Regions from separate parts of the Rhizobium sp. 11_C7_N12_5 genome, predicted to be linked through region 1. Evidence: predicted binding sites of a transcription regulator. Region 1 holds the regulator's gene; the other holds the start of a gene.
The links. The regulator PhoB, encoded in region 1, activates phosphate uptake and scavenging genes when phosphate is short. The targets are predictions, from matches to a motif close to TGTCATNNANCTGTCAT.
Positions count from the first base shown of each region.

Region 2: a site for PhoB is predicted at 2,199-2,215, ahead of AB8B29_RS15255 (DUF2794 domain-containing protein). Genes of this name have one in related genera too.

Region 1 covers NZ_JBPWPY010000001.1:123,218-131,283, forward strand. Annotated here, with positions in the region: gene pstC (phosphate ABC transporter permease subunit PstC) at 1-1,077, shown strand, start outside; gene pstA (phosphate ABC transporter permease PstA) at 1,074-2,408, shown strand; gene pstB (phosphate ABC transporter ATP-binding protein PstB) at 2,423-3,238, shown strand; gene phoU (phosphate signaling complex protein PhoU) at 3,290-4,003, shown strand; gene phoB (phosphate regulon transcriptional regulator PhoB) at 4,036-4,719, shown strand; gene AB8B29_RS00655 (GcrA family cell cycle regulator) at 4,912-5,445, opposite strand; gene AB8B29_RS00660 (aspartate aminotransferase family protein) at 5,870-7,069, shown strand; gene argF (ornithine carbamoyltransferase) at 7,143-8,060, shown strand.
Region 2 covers NZ_JBPWPY010000001.1:3,093,822-3,101,887, forward strand. Annotated here, with positions in the region: gene AB8B29_RS15240 (ABC transporter permease) at 1-67, shown strand, start outside; gene AB8B29_RS15245 (Bax inhibitor-1/YccA family protein) at 264-1,004, shown strand; gene AB8B29_RS15250 (GNAT family N-acetyltransferase) at 1,124-1,681, shown strand; gene AB8B29_RS15255 (DUF2794 domain-containing protein) at 1,776-2,177, opposite strand; gene AB8B29_RS15260 (DUF1223 domain-containing protein) at 2,510-3,253, opposite strand; gene acnA (aconitate hydratase AcnA) at 3,517-6,207, opposite strand; gene ccmA (heme ABC exporter ATP-binding protein CcmA) at 6,471-7,118, shown strand; gene ccmB (heme exporter protein CcmB) at 7,309-7,968, shown strand; gene AB8B29_RS15280 (heme ABC transporter permease) at 8,048-8,066, shown strand, end outside.

The DNA of each region.
Region 1 (8,066 bases):
CGCCCAACGGGTTACATGATCGATGCAGCCAATAAATATAACGGCATGCGCGAAGTCAGCCGGATGGTGATGTCTGCATCGGCGATCCTTCTGTCGTTGCTTTGCGCGGTTCATGGCTTGCGTGCCATCGCCCCGCGTTTTCGCGCCCGCAACCGTGTCGAGCAGGTCATCCTCGGCGCCCTGATCGTCGCCTCCTCCATTGCGGTGCTGACGACGGTCGGGATCGCCTTTTCGATGCTTTCGGAGGCGGCGCGTTTCTTCAGCATGGTACCTGCCCATGAGTTCTTCTTCGGCACTGTCTGGGATCCGCGCTTCACCGGTGCCGGCTCACAGACATCCGGAACTTTCGGCTTGATACCCTTGCTGGCCGGCACGATCTATATCGGTCTCGTCGCCATGTTGTTCGCGGTGCCGATCGGCTTGTTCGCCGCCATCTACATGGCCGAATATGCTTCGGCCCGCGTGCGCTCGATCGCCAAGCCCCTGCTCGAAGTGCTGGCCGGCATTCCCACGATCGTCTACGGCTTCTTTGCCCTCGTCACGGTCGGGCCGTTCCTGAGAGACATCTCGGCGGAGATCGATGGCCTGCTAACGGGAAGCTATACAAGTTTCATCGAGGCGCAGAGCGTCCTGACGGCGGGCTTCGTCATGGGCGTCATGCTCATTCCCTATGTCTCCTCGCTGTCAGACGACATCATCATGGCCGTGCCGCGGTCGCTGCGCGATGGCTCGCTCGGTCTTGGCGCCACCCGCTCGGAAACGGTCAAGCGCGTTTTGCTGCCGGCGGCACTTCCGGGCATCGTCGGCGCGCTGCTGATGACCGCCTCGCGGGCAATCGGCGAAACGATGATCGTCGTGCTGGCCGCCGGTGTCGCGGCTCGCATGCAGTTCGATCCCTTCGAACCCATGACGACGGTTACCGTGAAAATCGTCAACCAGTTGACCGGCGATCTGGAGTTCACCTCGCCGCAGACACTGGTCGCCTTCGCGCTCGGCATAACGCTGTTCTGCCTGACGCTCTGCCTGAACGTCTACGCGCTCTACATCGTCCGCCGCTACAGGGAGCAATACGAATGAGCGACATCGTATCCTCCTCGTCACAGAATATTCCGCGCGGGCTTACGCCGGGCGCCCCGGCGCGGCGCGATATCGGCATCAAGCGGCGCTATGCCGCCGAGCGCCGCTTTCGGGCCTATGGCATCGCCGCCGTAGTCTTCGGCCTGGTCTTCCTTCTCACGCTTGTCTCGACCGTGGTCCGCAACGGCTATACCGCCTTCGTGCAGACCTCGATAACCCTACCGATCGAATTCACCGAGAAAGTCATCGACCCCACCGGCAAGCGCGCCAGCGATCCGAAGGTGCTGATATCAGCCAACTATCCGGTCCTCATGCGCGATGCGCTGGTGAAGGCCTTGGGCATCGATCCTTCCGATCGCGTACTCGTGCGCGAAGCCACGACAATGGTGTCGGACAGTGCGCGGATTGCACTGCGCAACAAGATCATGGCCGATCCCTCGATCATCGGAACGACTGGGAATGTGACGTTCCTTGCGAGCGCCAATATCGACTCCGCCAACAAGGGGCAGATCGACCTGGCGGCCGACGAGAAGGATCGCAAGGTTTCCGATCGGCAGCTCGGCTGGATGAAGCAGCTGACAGCCAGCGGCGCGCTGCACGAAGCTTTCAACAGCGGTCTCTTCCTCTCGGGCAACTCGAGCCGCCCCGAGGCCGCGGGTCTCGGCGTCGCGCTGATCGGCTCGCTCTATCTGATGCTGACCGTCCTCGCGCTCGCCTTGCCCGTCGGTGTCGCCGCTTCGATCTATCTGGAGGAATTCGCGCCAAAAAACCGGCTGACGGATCTGATCGAGGTCAACATCAACAATCTCGCGGCGGTGCCCTCCATCGTCTACGGCCTGCTCGGCCTTTCGGTGTTCATCAACATGATGGGGCTGCCGCGCTCTGCCTCGCTGGTCGGCGGGCTGGTGCTCAGCCTGATGACGCTGCCGATGATCATTATTGCCACGCGCTCGGCACTGCGGGCGGTACCGCCATCGATCCGCAGCGCGGCACTCGGCCTTGGCGCGTCGCGCATGCAGATGGTCTTCCATCATGTGCTCCCGCTCGCCATGCCGGGCATCCTCACGGGCACCATCCTCGGGCTGGCGCATGCGCTCGGCGAGACGGCGCCGCTGCTTCTGATCGGCATGGTCGCCTTCGTCGCCAACTATCCGGCCTCGCCGCTCGATCCTTCGACGGCGCTGCCGGTGCAGATCTACATGTGGGCGAGCGAAGCGGAGCGGGCCTTCGTCGAGAGGACCTCCGGAGCGATTATCGTGCTGCTCTTCTTCCTCGTTGCGATGAATATCGGCGCGATCCTGCTGCGGCGCCGCTTCGAACGGCGCTGGTAGGGGAGGGCGACCAAATGAACATGATGACGGAAGCCGCGGGCGAAAGAGCATTAGCCAAGAAGATGATGACGATCCCCTACAAGATGATCGGCCAGGACGTCTCGGTCTTTTACGGCGACAAGCGCGCGCTCTTCGATGTCAACCTGAACATTCGCGCCAATACGGTCACGGCACTGATCGGTCCTTCCGGCTGCGGCAAGTCCACTTTCCTGCGTTGCCTCAACCGAATGAACGACACGATCGAGACCTGCCGCATCACCGGCAAGATCACGCTCGACGATCAGGATGTTTATGACAACAGCATCGATGTCGTGGAGCTGCGCGCGCGTGTCGGCATGGTCTTCCAGAAGCCCAACCCGTTTCCGAAGTCGATCTACGAGAACGTCGCCTACGGACCACGCATCCATGGCCTGCACAGCTCGAAAGCCGATCTCGAGCATATCGTCGAGACCAGCCTGCAGAAAGCCGGTCTCTGGGGCGAGGTCAAGGATCGGCTCTATGATGCCGGCACGAGCCTGTCCGGCGGCCAACAGCAGCGTCTGTGCATCGCTCGCGCGGTCGCAGTCAGTCCAGAGGTCATCCTGATGGACGAGCCATGTTCGGCGCTCGACCCCATCGCAACCGCAAAGGTCGAGGATCTGATCCATGAGCTGCGGGAAAACTTCACCATCGTCATCGTGACGCATTCCATGCAGCAGGCAGCCCGCGTTTCGCAACGCACCGCAATGTTTCATCTCGGCCATCTGGTTGAGGAGAACGATACCGATAAAATGTTCACCAATCCCGACGATTTCCGCACGCAGGATTACATCATGGGCCGTTTTGGTTGATGATGCCGTGCGCGCGGCTCCTTTCACACAGTTCACCTTGAGGATAGAAAAATGGTCTCCACTCACATTCTCTCTGCCTATGACGAAGACCTGAAGTTCCTGACGCGCCGCATTGCGGAAATGGGCGGTCTGGCCGAGCAAATGGTCAGCGACAGCGTTCGCGCACTGGTCCAAAGCGATACCAGTCTTGCGCAGAAGGTCATTTCCGACGACGTCATTCTCGATCATGCGGAACGGGAAGTCGGCGACAAGGCGATCGTCACCATCGCCCGCCGGCAGCCGATGGCCGCCGACCTGCGCGAGATCATGGGCTCGATCCGCATCGCTTCCGATCTGGAGCGTGTCGGCGACCTCGGCAAGAACACCGCCAAGCGCGTCATCGCCGTGCAGGGCACAGGCGTTCCGCGGCGGCTTGCCCGCGGCATCGAGCATCTCTCCGAACTGGCGCTCAGCCAGCTCAAGGAAGTGCTTGACGTCTATGCCACCCGTTCGCCGGACAAGGCTGTGTCGATCCGAGAGCGCGACGAGGAAATCGACGCGATGTACACCTCGCTCTTCCGCGAGATGCTGACCTACATGATGGAAGATCCGCGCAATATCACCACCTGCACGCATCTTCTCTTCTGCGCCAAGAACATCGAGCGCATCGGCGACCATGCCACCAACATCGCCGAGACGATCTATTACATGGCGACCGGCGCCCAGCCAGAAGGCGAGCGCCCGAAGGATGATACCGCCAACACCGTTGGCGCGGTGACGGAATAATCTGGAAGCGAAGAAAAGGAGACCAGAGGCGCATGGTTCCGAGAGTTGCTGTTGTAGAAGACGAGGAAGCGCTCAGCGTTCTGCTGCGCTACAATCTCGAGGCTGAGGGCTTCGAGGTCGATACGATCCTCAGAGGCGATGAAGCCGAATTGCGTCTCCAGGAGCGCATCCCCGATCTTCTGATCCTTGACTGGATGCTCCCCGGTGTATCCGGCATCGAGCTCTGCCGCCGGCTGCGTATGCGGCCGGAGACGGAGCGCCTGCCGATCATCATGCTGACGGCCCGCGGCGAGGAAAGCGAGCGCGTGCGCGGTCTTTCCACCGGCGCGGACGATTACGTCGTCAAGCCGTTCTCGACGCCGGAGCTGATGGCCCGCGTCAAGGCGATGCTGCGGCGCGCCCGCCCGGAGGTTCTCTCCACGGTACTGCGTTGCGGCGATATCGAGCTGGATCGCGAGACCCATCGCGTTCACCGCAAGAGCCGCGAAGTGCGGCTGGGACCGACGGAATTCCGCCTGCTGGAGTTCCTGATGTCCTCGCCGGGCCGGGTCTTCTCGCGTTCGCAGCTGCTCGACGGCGTATGGGGACACGATATCTATGTCGACGAACGTACCGTCGACGTGCATGTCGGCCGCCTGCGCAAGGCGCTCAATTTCTCCAATATGCAGGATGTCATCCGCACCGTTCGCGGTGCGGGTTACTCCATGGAAGCTTGAGCGGGTACGCCCGTTCAGGCATCGACATAGCGGCGGAAACAGAAAACGGGCCTTTCGGCCCGTTTCGTTTATCTTATTCTGGAGCGGTTACGCGTTTCACCGACTCGCGTGACCGCTCTATACTATTGTTTTTACGCAATTCCGGACGGAAAACCGCTACGCACTTTTCCTGGAATTGCTCTATGGGGCATCTCAGCCGCGCGGTTGAGCTGGCCGACGCCGTTCATGCACCGGCTGGTAGGCCAGGCGCTGATGGTAGCCGCAATAGGGCGATGCATCCGGGCTCTCGTTGCCGCAGAAGTGGAAATCGTCCTTCAGCGGGTCGCCGACTGGCCATTTGCAGGTGCGTTCCGTCAGCTCGGTCAGGACGAGGCGCCGAGAGATCGGAACGACGACGTTGGCAGCCGGACGATATTGGATCTCGTTGACCGCATCGACCTCAATCTCTTCCTTGAGCATGGTCGCGCCCTGCTGGCGGGTAACCGTGCGGGTTGCGACGCGCGATGTATAATTCGATGCGCGGGGCGCCGAGGCGCCGCGCTTCGGCGTTCGGGCAGCGGTCGCCGTGCCGCCCGCCTTCGCTCGGCCCGGCAGGCTCAAGCGGTGCACCTTGCCGATGACGGCGTTACGGCTGACACCGCCCAGCTGCGCCGCGATCTGGCTGGCGCTCAACCCTTCGGACCATAGCTTTTTAAGCTTCTCGACGCGTTCGTCTGTCCAATTCATGCCCTGTCTCCGCTGTCGCGTTTCCGATGGCAGAATCCTTCACCATTGCCCCGCATAGGATCGAGGCGCGAAACGCTCTAAAATTGTGGTGACTAGTTCCGCCGCATGCAGTCTAGCAATTGGTTTTTAACCTAGTGTGAGGCTGACTCCGTGACAAGAGTCGCGGGAATCTTGAGGAATCGATTTCGAGGTTTTCCCCAACTTGCTGTCCTGGCGTGGCATTTATGCAATATGATCCGGCCAACGCATCCCGTTCGGCCTCGGCCGCTCTCTCGCACCTGCTAAATCGCCAGTTTTGTTGACATCGCGGTGCAAAACATCAATAGTGCCCACGCCGCCGCAAGGCGGCATTTTTAATTTTTTCGGACCCGTTTCATGGAAAGGAAGCGATTGGTCCTTAGGGTTGTGATCGAGGAGATACGCCATGGCCGAGACAGCGGCGCTTTATGACACCTATATGCGCGCTCCGCTGCGGTTCGAGCGAGGCGAGGGCGTCTGGTTGATCACGGAAAATGGCGAACGCTACCTCGATTTCGCGGCCGGTGTGGCAGTCAATTCGCTCGGTCATGCGCATCCCCATCTCGTGGCCGAGCTGAAGGCGCAGGCTGACAAGGTATGGCACCTGTCCAACCTCTACGAAGTGCCCGGTCAGGAGAAGCTGTCGAAGCGGCTGACGGAAGCCACATTCGCTGACAAGGTGTTCTTTACCAATTCGGGCGCCGAAGCGCTGGAATGCGCCATCAAGACGGCGCGGCGCTATCAGTTTGCCAACGGGCATCCCGAGAAGTTCCATATCATCACCTTCGAAGGTGCCTTCCACGGTCGTACCATCGCGACGATCGCTGCCGGTGGCCAGGAAAAGTATATCGAAGGCTTCGGCCCGAAGGCCCCCGGCTTCGACCAGGTGGCTTTCGGCGATCTTGATGCGGTTCGTGCCGCAATCACTGATGCGACGGCTGCGATCCTGATCGAGCCGGTGCAGGGCGAGGGCGGTATCCGCCCGGCGACCAACGAATTCCTGCGCGGTCTCCGCGATATCTGCGACGAGCACGGTCTGCTCCTGGTGCTCGATGAAGTACAGTGCGGCGTCGGCCGCACGGGCAAGCTTTTCGCCCATGAATGGGCCGGCATCAAGCCCGATATCATGGCGGTGGCCAAGGGTATCGGCGGTGGTTTCCCGCTCGGCGCATGCCTTGCAACGGCAGAGGCAGCCTCCGGCATGAAGGCCGGCACGCACGGGTCGACCTATGGCGGCAATCCGCTTGCCATGGCGGTCGGCAATGCGGTGCTCGATATCGTGCTGGCCGATGGCTTCCTGGAGCATGTGCGTGATATGGCGCTGGTCTTCCGCCAGGGCCTTGCCTCGCTCAAGGATCGCTTCCCGGATATCATCGAGGACATCCGCGGCGAAGGTCTCATGCTCGGCATCAAGGCAGCCATCCCGCAAGCGGATCTGCTGCAGGCGATCCGCGCCGAGCATCTGCTGGGTGTTCCGGCCGGCAACAATGTCGTTCGCCTGCTGCCGCCGCTGGTCGTGACCGCCGAGGAAGCGCGCGAAGGTCTTGCTCGCATCGAGCGTGCGGCCGAGCGTGTACGCGCCGCCCGCGTCAAGAAATCGGCCTAAGTTCGACGCCCGCAGTCGGGGCGTTCTTGCCCTATGCGGGCGTTATTGTTTTTTCTGGAGTACAGGTGAGGACATGGCTTCTCCGAAACACTTTCTCGATCTCTCGGCTGTAGCGGCCGCCGATCTGCGCCACATCATCGATGACGCGATCGTGCGAAAAAGGGCGTTGAAGGCGGGTACCGCCGATAAGCCGCTTGCCGGCAAGATGCTGGCGATGATCTTCGAGAAGCCTTCCACCCGGACCCGCGTCTCCTTCGACGTCGGCATGCGCCAGCTCGGTGGCGAGACACTTTTCCTGTCCGGAACCGAAATGCAGCTCGGCCGCGCCGAGACGATCGGCGATACGGCGAAGGTGCTGTCGCGCTATGTCGATGCGATCATGATCCGCACGACCGATCATTCGCGCCTGTTGGAACTGGCGGAGCATGCGACCGTTCCGGTCATCAACGCGCTGACCGACGATACGCATCCCTGCCAGATCATGGCCGACATCATGACCTTCGAGGAGCATCGCGGCCCGGTCAAGGGCAAGACTATTGCCTGGACGGGCGACGGCAACAACGTGCTGCATTCGTTGATCGAAGGCGCTGCGCGGTTCGGCTATCGCATGAACATGGCGGTACCTCTTGGTTCCGAGCCCAAGGATCACTATTTGAACTGGGCCCGCAACCAGGGCGCCGAAATCATGCTCTCGCATGATGCCGACCGTGCGGTCGCCGGTGTCGATTGCGTGGTAACCGATACCTGGGTTTCCATGAATCAGGAACACCGGGCCCGCGGTCACAACGTCTTCCAGCCCTATCAGGTCAACGCGGCTTTGATGGCACAGGCCGGCAAGGACGCGTTGTTCATGCATTGCCTGCCCGCCCATCGCGGGGAGGAAGTGACTGATGAAGTGATCGATGGTCCGCAATCCGTTGTTTTCGATGAGGCGGAAAACCGCCTGCATGCGCAAAAGTCGATTCTTGCTTGGTGCCTGGGCGCAATCTGAGGATAT
Region 2 (8,066 bases), 3.0 Mb from region 1:
CATCGGTCTGATCGGCACCTGGCGCATCCTCGGCCAGAAGGCGGCGCCCGTTCTGCGCGAACTGTGAATCGTCTTCGCGGATTAACCGAACGCCGCGAAAGCCGCCCGATATTACGCCGATTTAACACGGCGCCGACAGCTAGACCCTTGTGTATAAGGCATGAAAGCCTCATATTCTGTGGAGGCATGCTGGAGCTCCGCAGCGGCGCCTGGGCCTGGAAGGCCCGACACCGTACTCACATCGGAGCTTAAAAGAGGAAAACATGGCTGACTTTCGCAACTACCAAAACCGGGCGCAGAGCGGTGCGCAATCCGGTGCGATGATAGACGAAGGCCTTCGAGCTTACATGCTCAAGGTCTATAACCTGATGGCGCTGGGTCTGGCGATCACGGGTGTTGCCGCCTATCTCTCCTTCACCCTCGCTTTCGCCAATGGACAGATCACGACCTTCGGTCAGGCGATCTATCTGAGCCCGCTGAAGTGGGTGGTGATCTTCGCTCCGCTGGCAATGGTCTTCTTCCTGAGCTTCAGGATCAACCGCATGAGCGTAGCCGCCGCGACGACGACCTTCTGGGTCTATGCCGCGCTGGTGGGCCTGTCGCTGTCGTCGATCTTCATTATCTACACCGGCCAGAGCGTGGTGCAGACCTTCTTCGTGACCGCCGCCTCCTTCGGCGCGCTGTCGCTCTTCGGCTACACGACGAAGCGTGATCTCTCTGCGATGGGCTCGTTCATGATGATGGGTCTCTTCGGCCTGATCATCGCCTCGCTCGTCAACATCTTCCTGGCTTCGTCCGCCTTGCAGTTCGCGATCTCCGTGATCGGCGTGCTGATCTTCGCAGGCCTCACCGCCTACGATACGCAGCGGATCAAGGAAATGTACTACACCGCCGACGATGCGACCGTGGCCGGCCGCAAGGCCATCATGGGCGCCCTGTCGCTCTACCTGGACTTCATCAACCTGTTCATGTTCCTGCTGCAGTTCATGGGCAACCGCCGCTAATTGCACGGTTTGAACAACTCATCGGAAAGGCGGCTTCGGCCGCCTTTTTTATTTGCCTGGCTGCCGGCTCTGCGATTTGATATCGACGTTCAAAATCCCAGATCAGGCAATAGAAGCACATGTCCGTCAGCCTTCGCAGCGCAACTCCAGACGACCTCCCGCAAATCACCGCCATCTACCGCGATTCCGTCCTGAACGGCACGGCGAGCTACGAGATCACGCCGCCGAGCGATGAGGAGATGGCAGACCGCTTTCAGGCAATCCGGGAGAAGGGCTATCCCTACATCGTCGCCGAAGACGAGGGCGGCGCATTCCTCGGCTATGCCTATGCCTCGGCGTTCCGCACGCGGCCGGCCTATCGCTGGATGGTGGAGGATTCGATCTATCTTGCCCCGGAAGCCCGCGGGCGGGGCGTCGGGAGGCTGCTGCTGGACGCCTTGGTGGAGAGCTGCCAGACGCTCGGCTTCCGCCAGATGATCGCCGTCATCGGCGGAGCACATCCGGCCTCCGTCGCCGTGCATCGCGCCGCAGGCTTCACCGAGGTAGGGTTGCTGAAAGGCACCGGCTACAAGCACGGCCGATGGCTGGATACCATGCTGATGCAAAAGGCGTTGGGCGATGGTGCGGATACCGATCCGGATCCGTCGGTTTATCCTGGGACGTTGTTCGGCGGGTAGCATTACCCGTATGCCGAGCCTCTGATACCCCCTCGGTCACTTCGGGACAGAGGGGGGCCGCACTATCCTCATACCCACCGTCAATTCAGGGAAACTACTTCTCCACCAGCTTCAGCTGCTTGTCGAAAACCTTCAGCACCTGGCTCAGGTCATGCCCGCGTTTCAGGATCATGCCGCTGGTGCTGACCACCGAGAAGGCGCCCTGCTTGGCGGCCAGCTTCGGGTTCTTTTCGATACGGAAGAGCGGCATCTCGCCGGAGCGTTTGAAGACGGAGAAAACCGCCTTGTCCTTGAGATGATCGATTGCGTAGTCCCGCCACTCGCCTTCGCCGACCATGCGGCCGTAGATCCACAAAATGGCGTCGAGCTCCCGGCGATGAAAGGTCACCGGTATCGGATCCCTGCTCTGTTTGTATTCCCTGAGATCAACAACGACGGAGGTGGTGGTATCGACGGAGCGGCTTTCGCTATGTCGCAAATCCGGCTGATCAGTCATCAATCCCCCAAGGGCTATCTCATGACAGGAGAATGACAGTTTGCCTCAGCCGCTTCAAATTGCAAGACACCTGGCCGCTCACAATTTCTTTTCGGCGCGAGAAAGCATCTTGGCAGCGCCGCATTTCAGTCAAAACGACGCCCAATTTACAAGAATTATAGTCAGCCGTTTGGCGCCGCCGCGCCAAACGGCCCGGCCGGGGCGCATCGATTAAACCCCAGCCCCGAATGCGTCCTCGCCGGGCACCTCCCCTTTTTGGCGGCAGCCAAAATAGGGGCCTTTTCGGCGCTAGCCGAAACGGAGAGCTTTCAGGCTGATGTGGGAAAAGCCACTCAGCCGTCCGAGCCGATCGTCAAGACAGTTGCCCCGATGATGGCGGCCGGATCACCCGAAGGCGTCGAAGCCTGCAGGAGAACGGCAAGCCCTTTCCTACCGGCTTTATCAAGCACATTGGCGGGCAAGACGATGTTCATGGCCTTGCCATCCCACATGCCCACGGTTTCGACATCGGAGACCGCATGCATATAGGCAATCTGCTGGCCGTTGTTTTCGCCGCCCTTCGGAGCCACCATCTGTTCCTTGTCGAAATAGACGACGACCACATTGGCCTTGCCCTGGCCAGCACCGATCTTGATCTCGAGCTCGTCGCCCTTCATGGCGGCATTCACCGGCACGATCAGCCCTTCGCCTCCACGCTGGAAGTCATCAAGCTTGACATTGATTGCGCCGAGGTCGGCACCATTCATATGATCCCGGCCATTGACGACGGCCTGGGGGGTATAGACCCCGCTCCGGCCCAGCGCGCGGGCATAGGCATATTGGCGCGCCGTATTGTCCTTGGACGCCATGGTGTCGCTCCAGCCGAGATAGTTCCAGTAGTCGACATGATAGGCGAGCGCCACAACGTCGCCCTGGCGGATCAGCTTGCGGAACGCCGCATCGGCGGGCGGACAGGAGGCGCAGCCCTGCGCGGTGAAAAGCTCGACCACGCCCTTGATCTTCGCAGCCTCCTGCGCATGCAGCGAACTTGCCAGCGCGATGCCTGCCAGAAGTGGAACCGAAAATCGAAGGCGCATTCCCTTGTACCTCTTTCTCAAATTCGAGAGTGTCTGCCCGTGCAGACCTCGAAACCGCTCACGCTCCCTGGGGCAGCCAAGTCCGTATCAAGCCCGAAAAATCTGAAACAAGAGATAATAGTTTAGCGCGATGACGCAAAGTCACGATGGGGTGAGGCAAAGGCCCGACAACGCGCGTCTCGTACACATCAGCGTGAAAAAAGACGCCGCCGGGAAACTTCCCCGGCGGCATGCAATCATGGCTTCAAAGCCTATCAGGCCTATCAGGCAGCGAGATCGCGCAGAACGGTCTGCAAGATGCCGCCATTGTTGACGTAGATGATCTCATCCAGCGTATCGATACGGCAGATGATCGGGATATCGCGAACCGTGCCGTCGCCATAGGTGATCTTGGCGATCTTGCGCTCGCGCGGCTTGATATGTTCCAGGCCCTCGATCGAGACGATCTCGTCGCCCTTAAGGCCAAGGGTTGCCCAGGTGGTGCCTTCCTCGAAGACGAAGGGGATGACGCCCATGCCCACCAGGTTCGAGCGGTGGATGCGCTCGAAGGACTGGGCGATCACGGCGCGAACGCCGAGCAGGTTGGTGCCCTTGGCAGCCCAGTCGCGCGACGAGCCGTTGCCGTATTCGACGCCGGCGAAGATGACGAGCGGAACGCCCTCGGCCTTGTACTGCATGGCCGCATCGTAGATCGAGGTCTCTTCCTTGGACGGATAGTGGATGGTGTAGCCACCCTCCTTGCCGTTCGGGCCGAGCATGTGGTTGCGGATGCGGATATTGGCGAAGGTGCCGCGCATCATCACTTCATGATTGCCGCGGCGCGTGCCGTACTGGTTGAAGTCGGCAACGCCGACGCCATGGTCGATGAGATAGGAACCGGCCGGCGAGGCAGCCTTGATCGAACCGGCCGGGGAAATATGGTCGGTGGTGATCTTGTCGCCGAACAGGCCGAGAACGCGGGCGCCCTTGATGTCGGAAATGCCGGCGCCGGTCTTGCCCATGCCGACGAAGTAAGGCGGGTTCTGCACATAGGTCGAGTTGTCGTCCCAGGCATAGGTCTGGCCCGGAGGAACCTGCACGGCCTGCCAGTTGGCATCGCCCTTGAAGACGTCGGCGTACTTGGATTCATACAGTTCGCGGGTGACGTATTTCAGGATGAATTCCTGGATCTCGTGCGAGGTCGGCCAGATGTCCTTGAGATAGACCGGCTTGCCGTTCTGGTCTTCGCCGAGCGGCTCCTTGGTCAGATCGAGCTGCACCGAGCCGGCGAGCGCATAGGCGACGACGAGCGGCGGCGAGGCCAGGTAGTTTGCCTGGACATCAGGCGAAATGCGGCCTTCGAAGTTGCGATTGCCGGAGAGGACGCCTGATACGATCAGGCCCTTGTCGTTGATCGTCTTCGAGATCGGCGCCGGCAGCGGGCCGGAATTGCCGATGCAGGTGGTGCAGCCGAAGCCGACCAGATTGAAGCCGAGCTTGTCGAGATCGGCCTGCAGGCCGGACTTGGCGAGATATTCGCCGACGACCTGGCTTCCCGGTGCCAGCGAGGTCTTGACCCACGGCTTGGTCTTCAGGCCCTTGGCGACGGCGTTGCGGGCGAGAAGGCCGGCAGCGATGAGTACCGACGGGTTCGAGGTGTTGGTGCAGGACGTGATGGCGGCGATCGCAACGTCACCATGGCCGAGATCGAAGTCCGTGCCTTCCACCGCATAGCGGTTCGAAAGCTGGCCGGGCTTCTTGTATTCGGTGTCCAGCGAGGTAGCGAAGCCGGAGGCGATGTTTTCCAGCGCGATACGGCCTTCAGGACGCTTCGGGCCGGCCATCGACGGCACGACGTCGCCGAGATCGAGCTCCAGCGTATCGGTGAAGACGAGATCGGCACCGTCATTGTCACGCCACATGCCCTGCGCCTTGGAATAGGCTTCGACGAGCGCGATGCGGTCCTTGGCGCGGCCGGACATGTTGAGATAATTCAGCGTTTCCTTGTCGACCGGGAAGAAGCCGCAGGTCGCTCCATATTCCGGACCCATGTTGCCGATGGTGGCGCGGTCGGCGAGCGGCAGCGCGTCGAGGCCGGGGCCGAAGAATTCGACGAACTTGGAAACAACGCCCTTCTTGCGCAGCATCTGCACGACGGTCAGCACGAGGTCGGTCGCGGTGACGCCTTCCTTGAGCTTGCCGGTCAGCTTGAAGCCGATGACTTCTGGCAGCAGCATGGAGACGGGCTGGCCGAGCATGGCGGCTTCAGCCTCGATGCCGCCGACGCCCCAGCCGAGAACGCCGAGACCGTTGATCATGGTCGTGTGCGAATCGGTGCCGACGCAGGTGTCGGGATAAGCGATCGTTTCGCCGTCTTCTTCCTTCGTCCAGACGGTCTGGCCGAGATATTCGAGGTTGACCTGATGACAGATGCCGGTGCCGGGGGGAACGACGCGGAAGTTCTTGAACGCCTGCTGGCCCCACTTCAGGAAGCGGTAACGCTCGCCGTTGCGCTGATATTCAAGCTCGACGTTGCGGGCGAAAGCCTGCGGCGTGCCGAATTCATCGACGATGACGGAGTGGTCGATGACGAGGTCGACCGGAACAAGCGGGTTGATCTTTTCCGGATCGCCACCGAGGGAGACCATGGCGTCGCGCATGGCGGCGAGGTCGACAACGGCTGGGACGCCGGTGAAGTCCTGCATCAGCACGCGCGCCGGGCGATAGGCGATTTCATTCTCGACTGTGCCCTTGTTGGTCAGCCATTCGGCGACGGCAAGGATATGCTCCTTGGTGACCGACTGCCCGTCTTCGAAACGCAGCAGGTTTTCCAAAAGCACCTTCATGGAATAAGGCAGCTTGGAAACATCGGGCAGACCATTCGCTTCAGCCTTGGGCAGGCTGAAATAGATGTAGTCTTTCCCGTTCACGGTCAGCGTGGAACGACAATTGAAACTGTCAAGAGATTTAGACACGAGATACCCCGTTTCTGATAGCCAACACAGTCGTGCGAACGCCTATGCACTTTATGCACATCAGGATGCGGGTACGGCCATTTCCGCTGTCCGCACGTAAGGCAGAAAACCTTATGTTCGGCGCAAGGATGAAATTCACGCCGACCGCTGGCGTGGTTGCAGGTCTTATAGATAATTTCGTAAAGACTTGCCAGAGTGGCAAGATGCAAATTTGGACAATTTTTTGCGCGTTGCGGCAACGAAAATAGGGAAAGCCTGAGCGAATGCATCTAAGGGCTGAAAATCTGGCGGCGAGGCGGGGCGAAGACCTGATTTTCTCGAACGTTTCCTTTGGCTTGGAGGGTGGCGACGCCCTCGTTCTGACCGGCCGCAACGGCTCCGGAAAGTCCACGCTTTTGCGCGTGGTCGCCGGTCTTCTAAGGCAGGAGAAGGGCCGCGTCACATTCACTGGTGCCGACGGCGATTCGGACCGCCTACCCGGCGAGGCCAGCCACTATCTCGGCCATCGCAATGCAATGAAATACGAGCTCACGGTAGCCGAAAACCTGACCTTCTGGAAAGCCTTCCTCGGCGATATGCCAGGCGGCGCCGGCCTCGGCATCGAGGCGGCGGCGGACGCTGTTGGACTTGCCGATATCACCCATCTCCCCTTCGGCTATCTCTCAGCCGGCCAACAACGGCGAATCGCTTTCGCCAAACTCCTGGTCGCCCATCGCCAGATCTGGATCCTCGATGAGCCGACAGCCGCGCTCGACACTTCGGCGGACCAGCTCTTCACCGATCTGATCTCGGCACATCAGAAGAAGGGCGGCATCGTCCTTGCGGCGACGCATCAGCCGCTGGGATTAAATAATGTGCGGGAAATGCGGATGACCGGATTTGCCGGGGTGAGTGAAGGGGTTTGGGGATGACGAGAACGACGATTTTCCTCTTCTCCCCTTGGAGAGAAGATGCCCGAAGGGCAGATGAGGGGGGCGAGGAGCGAAGCACAGAGCATCTTGAGCGGAAGCGAAAGATCAGACTTTTATGGAGAAGAAGCCCCCTCATCCGGCCCTTCGGGCCACCTTCTTCCCGAGGGGAGAAGGGGATTGGTGCCACATCATGACCGCCCTCTTCCTCCGCGATCTCAAACTCTCGGTGCGCGCCGGCGGCGGAGCCTTGATCGGCATACTCTTCTTCCTCACCGTCGTCGCCGTCATTCCCTTCGGCGTCGGCCCGGACCTGAAACTGTTGTCGCGAATCGGCCCGGCCATCGTCTGGATCGGCGCGCTGCTTGCCTGCCTGCTCGGGCTCGACCGTCTGTTTCAGGCCGAACGGGACGACGGCTCGCTCGATCTGCTCGTCATGCAGGAGACGCCGCTGGTCCTCACGGTTCTGGTCAAATGCGCCGCGCATTGGATAGCCACAGGCCTTCCGCTGGTCATTGCCTCGCCGCTGCTCGGTCTCTTTATGAATATGAGTGAAACGGCGATCGCCGCCACGGCCCTGACCTTGCTCGTCGGCTCGCCGGCGATCACCTTCATCGGCGCGGTAGGCGCAGCTGTTGCCGTGGCGCTGCCGCGCGGCGGCCTGCTGGTGTCGATCCTGGTGCTGCCGCTGGCCATCCCCGTGCTGATCTTCGGCGTCAGCGCGACCTATGCTGCCGTCGAGGGGCCGCAACCCTTCCTGCCGCCTTTCCTGATCCTGATCGCCCTCACCCTGTTCTTCGCCGTGCTCGGCCCGGCGGCTGCCGCCCTTGCCTTGCGGAACACGACGGATTGATCGCGATGAGATACTGTTTCGCCCATCTGAGACAATGCTGTCGATTGCCGGAAAAGCCATATCGGGTTAAACAAGCCGCATGAGCGATATCAGCCCTG